Regions from separate parts of the Pseudomonas arsenicoxydans genome, predicted to be linked through region 3. Evidence: predicted binding sites of a transcription regulator. Region 3 holds the regulator's gene; each other region holds the start of a gene.
The links. The regulator FliA, encoded in region 3, starts transcription of late flagellar genes. The targets are predictions, from matches to a motif close to CTAAAGTTTNNNNNNNNNNNGCCGNTAA.
Positions count from the first base shown of each region.

Region 1: BLQ41_RS28045 (methyl-accepting chemotaxis protein) is a predicted target of FliA. The motif match lies at 1,056-1,083, and genes of this name have one in related genera.
Region 2: BLQ41_RS31540 (methyl-accepting chemotaxis protein) is a predicted target of FliA. The motif match lies at 1,036-1,063, and genes of this name have one in related genera.

Region 1 is NZ_LT629705.1:5,984,166-5,986,430, reverse strand. It holds gene BLQ41_RS28050 (transporter) at 1-923, opposite strand, end outside; gene BLQ41_RS28045 (methyl-accepting chemotaxis protein) at 1,189-2,265, shown strand, end outside.
Region 2 is NZ_LT629705.1:2,026,962-2,029,226, reverse strand. It holds gene BLQ41_RS31540 (methyl-accepting chemotaxis protein) at 1-969, opposite strand, end outside; tRNA gene BLQ41_RS09295 (tRNA-Pro) at 1,123-1,199, opposite strand; tRNA gene BLQ41_RS09290 (tRNA-Lys) at 1,295-1,370, opposite strand; tRNA gene BLQ41_RS09285 (tRNA-Pro) at 1,376-1,452, opposite strand; tRNA gene BLQ41_RS09280 (tRNA-Asn) at 1,462-1,537, opposite strand; gene clpB (ATP-dependent chaperone ClpB) at 1,836-2,265, opposite strand, start outside.
Region 3 is NZ_LT629705.1:2,893,882-2,896,146, reverse strand. It holds gene BLQ41_RS13455 (chemotaxis response regulator CheY) at 1-288, opposite strand, end outside; gene fliA (RNA polymerase sigma factor FliA) at 455-1,195, opposite strand; gene fleN (flagellar synthesis regulator FleN) at 1,192-2,022, opposite strand; gene flhF (flagellar biosynthesis protein FlhF) at 2,139-2,265, opposite strand, start outside.

The DNA.
Region 1 (2,265 bases), 3.1 Mb from region 3:
AGTGGCACTCCGCCCACGTTCATCCCGAAGAAACCGGCAATGATGTTGATCGGCAGCGCCAGCACCGTGACCACCGTCAGGGTGAACAGCGTGCGGTTGCTTTGTTCATTGAGGTTGGCCGCAATCTCTTCCTGCAACAACTTGATCCGCTCGCCCAGCGCCGTGAGGTCGTTGATGATCAGCGCAAACTCCTCGGTGGACTTGCGCAGCTCCTTCACGTCCTCTTTCTGCAACCACTGCGGCGGCCGGTTGAGCAGGCGCAACAACGACCCCGGTTCCAGCGCCAACAACCGCTGCAAACGCACCAGCACCCGGCGATTGGCGCCCAGCTCGGCGCGGTTGGTCGACAAGCGCGAGGACAACAACTCATCTTCAATCTGATCGACGCTGAGGCTGGTCTTGCGCACGATCTGGGTCAGCACTTCACCCTGATCGCGCAGCAAATGCACCAGCAACTCCAGCGGCGAGCGAAAGCGCTCGCCGGCTTTCACCGAAGAACGCAGTTTGTCCACCGAGTGCAACGGTTGCAGGCGTGCACTGATGATCAACCGACTGCGGGCGCAGACCCACAGTGTCGAGACGTCCGACGACACCATGCTTGAGAGGTTGAATACCACGTCGTTGACCACCGCCAGCAACGCCGAATCGACATGTTCGATGCGCGTCGAGCGCGAGCCTTCATGCAGCGCTTCGAAAAACTCGTCCGGCAGTTCCAGGTGGCTTTTCATCCAGCGCTCGCAAGCGGCGTGCGCCAGGTTGAGGTGCAGCCAGAGGAATTCGTCGCTGTCGTCCGGTTGTTGCAAGCATTGCAGCGCCTTGGCCGAATCGATCTCGCGACCGCGTTCGCCCGGGCGAAAACTGAAACCGTAGAGCAGACCGAACAGGTCCGTGTCGCGATGGGTTTGGTCGATGCTGTGGTTCATGAGGGCTCGCAAGGGGAGGCGCCTGCCGCGGGTTTTACAGGTTCACTTGGGCCGCATCATCGCAAGGCTCGATGACATTTTTGTGACACAAAAATAGCGGCAAACGATTGCGTAACCGGTGGTCGGAATTGCCTCAAGAACCGCTCTGGTACGCCGATCACAACGTAAGCATCCATGGCCACGAGCCAACGTTGCAGACAGGGATGTCCGAAGACCTTTCACGCTTTGTTTCAGCGTGTTCCACCCCTGTCATGAGTATCACTCGATGCTGCAAAAATCCCTGAGAGCACAAATTCTCGCCCTGTTGAGCGGTAGTCTGTTGGCGATGTTGTTGATCGCTTTGGCCTGCTTCCATTTCCTGTCCAACGGTGTTCAGAGCTACGCGAATCTGATTGAAGGGCCGCTGCATACCTCGCAATTGATCGATGAGGCCAACCTGCAATTCAAGGTGCAGGTCCAGGAATGGAAAAACGTCCTGCTGCGCGGCAAGCAACCGGCGGATCTGGACAAATACTGGAAGCAATTCGAAGACCGCCAACGTGATGTGCAGGGCATCCTTGGCGAACTGGCCGGGCAGAAGGGCATCGACTCGCAACTCAAGACTCGTATCGAACGCCTGCGTGACGAACACCGTTCGTTGGGCGCCGCCTACCAGAAGGGCCGTGATGCCTACGTGGCGGCGGGTGCCGACCCAGTCGCTGGCGATACGGCGGTCAAAGGTGTCGACCGCGCAACCAGCGATCAGATGAGCGAACTGGTCAGTGAATTGCGCAAGCAGGGTGCCGAGCAATCGAAGCTGATCAGTGCCGGCGCCGATCGCACGGTGTTGCTGGGAATCATCGTGATGCTCGCCTCGGGTTTGCTGATTGGCCTGTTGAGCCTGTGGCTGGTCAACCGCAACCTGGTTGAACCGATTCGCAAGCTGATCGAATACGTCGCGCAACTCAGCCAGGGCAAATTTGCCGATCGCGTGGCCAGCACCCGTCAGGATGAGCTGGGCAAGTTGGCGACAGCCGCCAACACCCTGCGCGATTTCCTCGCCGAAACCTTCAGCCGCTTGCAGCGCAGCACCAAGGATCTGGACAGCGCCAGCGGTGAACTGAACGCCATCGCCAGCCTCATGGCGAGCGGCACCAACGATCAGTTCAACCGTACCGATCAGGTAGCCACGGCGATGAACGAAATGTCCGCCACCGCCCAGGAAGTCGCCCGTCATGCCGCCGATGCGGCACGTGCTGCCGACGATGCCGACCAGTCCGCCCAGCAAGGCGGAAAAGTCATGCAGGGCACCATTCACACCATCACCCGGATGCGTGGCGAAATCGCCAATACCGCCACGGTC
Region 2 (2,265 bases), 870 kb from region 3:
GGAAGTCGACACGGCATTGCGCGCGACCTCCTCCACCGCTGTGGTCATTTCATTGACGGCCGTGGCGGCTTGTTCGATCTCGTTGTTCTGCTGCTGCAGGTTTTGCGTGCTGTCGAGAGTGACCGCGTTCAACTCGTCAGCCGCCGTGGCCAATTGCGCCGCCGAGCCACTGATACCTTGCAAGGTTTCACGCAGGTTTTGTTGCATGGTCGCCAGCGCCTTGAGCAAGCGGCTCACTTCGTCGTTGCCGTGGGTTTCGATGGGGCGAGTCAGATCGCCTCGGGCAACGTTTTCCGCAGCATTCAATGCGTCACCCAACGGTTTGACGATGCTGCGCGTCAGCAACATCGCCAGGCCGACGGTGGCCAGGGCTGCGAGGGCGATGAACAGGCTGACGATCATTCGAGACGTTTCGTAGTGATCTGCGGAGTTCTGGCTTTCGGCGGCGACCTGTTTGGCAAACAGGTCTGCCAGGTCATTGAGCTGCTTGCCGGAACCATCGACCACGGTTTTCATGTCCACCAGCAACAATTTGGTCAGCTCGTCACGACGCCCTTGTTCGGCCAGGGTGAATGATTGGGCTATGCCGGCACGGTAGGCCGCGAAAGTCGTCTTGAACTGGCCATACAGCGCCTTGCCTTCGGCGGTGTTGACCAACTGATCATAGGCGGCGATTTTTTCGCTCAGCTCCTTGTCCCGGGTATCCATCTGGCTGCGGTATTGAGCGATATTCTTCGGGTCCTGATCCAGCGCCATACGCAAGGAGATCGTGCGGATGCGCAGCATGATTTCGCGAATCTCGTCGCCACCGCGAATACTCGGTAGCCATTGCTTCTCCACCGCCACTTCACTGTTGCGGATACTCGACATCTGCCCCAAGGCAAAAACGCCGAGCAAGGCAACCAATACGGCAATCAAGGCAAACCCCAAGGCTGCCCGAGGAGCAATATTCAACTGACGAAGCAACATGACGAACGCCCTTTTCTTGTAGTGGTCAGGATTGGGGGCGTCATTTGGCAGTACCCCGCAGCCACGTTATCGGCATGTTGTACGATGACTGAAGTGTTGTTTTCTCGAAGACAAAAAAAATCCCCGTATCTTTCGATACGAGGATTTTTAATATGGTCGGGGTAAGGGGATTCGAACTCCTGACATCCTGCTCCCAAAGCAGGCGCGCTACCGGACTGCGCTATACCCCGGTAAAAAAAAGGCACCTTTTAAAGGCGCCTTCTGCGAACAGAGCTTTTGGCGTCTGATCTTAAGATCTGATCCCAGCGTTAACTGGTTTCAAAAATGGTGGGTCGTGTGGGATTCGAACCTACGACCAATTGGTTAAAAGCCAACTGCTCTACCAACTGAGCTAACGACCCAAAAATGGTCGGGGTAAGGGGATTCGAACTCCTGACATCCTGCTCCCAAAGCAGGCGCGCTACCGGACTGCGCTATACCCCGGTTTGAAATTGGCTCCGTGACCAGGACTCGAACCTGGGACCCAATGATTAACAGTCATTTGCTCTACCGACTGAGCTATCACGGAACTACATATTTCAATTTACAACGGTGAAGCTAGTTGCATCTCTTCGACCCGTTCGCATCGCTGCGTTCGTGTGTCTGAGGCGCGCTATTCTACAATCTTAAGCACCTCTGTCAACCCCCTAAATTGCATTCAAGTTAATGATTTGCAACTTATTTCAGATTCCTGCTTGGGGAGCAGAAACCCTTCCGGGTGACTTACTGCGGGGCGCACTTTACAAGCCTTTTCCTTTCAGTTCAACAACCTGACGAAAAAAAGGCCTCGCAATGCGAGGCCTCTTCACTTTTGCTGCCTTCAGGGATCAGGCAAAGACGATTTCGTCGTTTTCCACTACACCTTTGGCGGTGTCGCCTGGCATGAACCGACCGGACAGAATCAGCTGTGCCAACGGGTTCTCGATCCAGCGCTGAATCGCACGCTTGAGCGGCCGTGCGCCATATACCGGGTCGTAACCCACCGCAATCAGCTTATCCATGGCCTCTGGACTGAGTTCCAGTTTCAGCTCGCGCTCAGTCAGACGACTGCGCAGACGACCCAGCTGGATCTCGGTGATGCCCGCGATCTGATCCCGCGCCAGTGGCTCGAAGATCACCACTTCGTCGACCCGGTTGATGAACTCCGGCCGGAAGTGTGTGGAGATTGCATCCATCACCGCCGCACGCTGCGCCTCGCGATCACCTACCAGTTCCTGGATCTGCACCGAGCCCAGGTTGGACGTCATGACGATCACG
Region 3 (2,265 bases):
GGCCTGGGCCGCTTCGATGATCTGCTCGCGCTTGGCTTCAGCGGTGACCATCAGCACTGGCAGGTGCTTGAGCTTTTCATCGGCGCGCACGTGGCGCAGCAGATCGATGCCGGTCATGCCAGGCATGTTCCAGTCCGTTACCAGAAAGTCGATGCTGCCGCTGTTGAGAACCGGAATGGCGGTAGTGCCATCGTCAGCCTCGACCGTGTTGGTGAACCCAAGGTCACGCAACAGGTTTTTTATGATCCGCCGCATCGTTGAGAAGTCATCAACGATGAGGATTTTCATGTTCTTGTCCAATTCGACCTCCAAGCAGTCTTAAACGCGCCCAGCACCTGGACACGCCATTTCAATCAATCCGGCAATGCACTCGATGACTGTCTGGAGCACAACAGATCGCGACCGGTGCAGTAAATCCCGCACCGGTCCCGCTCGCAGTGTCCCCACACTGCCTTCAGCGCGCTCGCCACTCCCCCAAACGCCCCCGCAAGCGGGCCGCGCACTGGCTGTGTAACTGGCTGACCCGGGATTCGCTGACCCCAAGGACCTCACCGATTTCCTTGAGGTTCAGCTCTTCGTCGTAGTACAGCGCCAACACCAGTCGCTCACGCTCCGGCAAATTGGCAATCGCGTCCGCCAGCGCCGCCTGGAAGCGTTCATCTTCCAGATCGCGTGACGGTTCCAGATGAGCACTGGCGCCGTCCTCATGCAGCCCTTCGTGTTCACCGTCCTGTAACAGGTCGTCGAAACTGAAGAGGCGGCTGCCCAAGGTGTCGTTCAAAATCCCGTAATAATCGTCGAGACTCAATTGGAGTTCGGCCGCAACCTCGTGATCTTTAGCGTCACGACCGGTTTTAGCTTCAATCGAGCGAATTGCGTCACTGACCATGCGGGTATTGCGGTGGACCGAACGTGGCGCCCAGTCCCCTTTGCGAACTTCATCGAGCATCGCGCCGCGGATTCGAATGCCCGCGTACGTCTCGAAACTCGCGCCCTTGCTGGCGTCATATTTGGTCGACACTTCAAGCAGGCCGATCATTCCGGCCTGGATCAGATCTTCAACCTGAACACTGGCTGGCAGACGTGCCAGCAGGTGGTAAGCAATGCGTTTGACCAGTGGCGCGTAACGCTCGATCAGCTCGTACTGCGCGTCACGTGCCGACTTCTTGTAGAGGTTGTAGCCACTGGCTGTCATAGGACGGGTCCTGCGGTCTGTTGCACGAGACGCTCAACGAAAAACTCCAGGTGCCCACGCGGGTTGGCAGGCAACGGCCAGGTATCGACCTTCTGCGCAATCGCCTTGAACGCCAGGGCGCATTTGGAGCGCGGGAAGGCTTCATAGACGGCGCGTTGCTTCTGCACAGCCTTGCATACGCTTTCGTCGTAAGGCACAGCGCCAACGTATTGTAGGGCGACGTCGAGGAAGCGGTCCGTGACCTTGGTCAACTTGGCGAACAGGTTGCGACCTTCCTGCGGGCTTTGTGCCATGTTGGCCAGCACGCGGAAGCGGTTCATGCCGTAATCGCGGTTCAGCAACTTGATCAGTGCGTAGGCGTCTGTGATCGAGGTCGGCTCGTCGCATACCACCAGCAAGACTTCTTGCGCTGCGCGAACAAAACTGACTACCGAGTCACCAATACCTGCAGCCGTATCGATCACCAGGACGTCGAGGTTGTCGCCGATATCGCTGAAGGCCTGGATCAGGCCGGCGTGTTGAGCCGGGCTCAGATGAACCATGCTCTGGGTGCCGGACGCGGCCGGGACGATGCGGATTCCGCCGGGGCCTTGCAACAGAACGTCGCGCAGCTCACAGCGGCCTTCGATGACGTCGGCCAGGGTACGTTTGGGTGTCAGTCCCAGGAGGACGTCGACGTTCGCCAACCCCAGGTCGGCGTCCAACAGCATGACGCGACGGCCGAGCTCAGCCAGGGCCAGTGACAAATTCACTGACACGTTAGTCTTGCCGACGCCACCCTTGCCGCCGGTCACCGCGATCACCTGTACGGGATGCATGCTGCCCATGTTATTTCTTTACCTTGTCTTGCATAGACGGAGGCCACATTACTGGCTGCGCGTTCTCAAACGGAACAATGCATGGCAGACCATCGATGTAGGTACGAAAACTGTTCATTACTACCTCAGCCAACCTGCTTGGTCGGACTGTGGTAAATATCAGCGAACATGTCAGCCATGGCTTCTTCGCTGGGTTCTTCCTGCATTTGCACGCTAACGGCGCGACTGACCAACTGATGACGACGCGGCAGA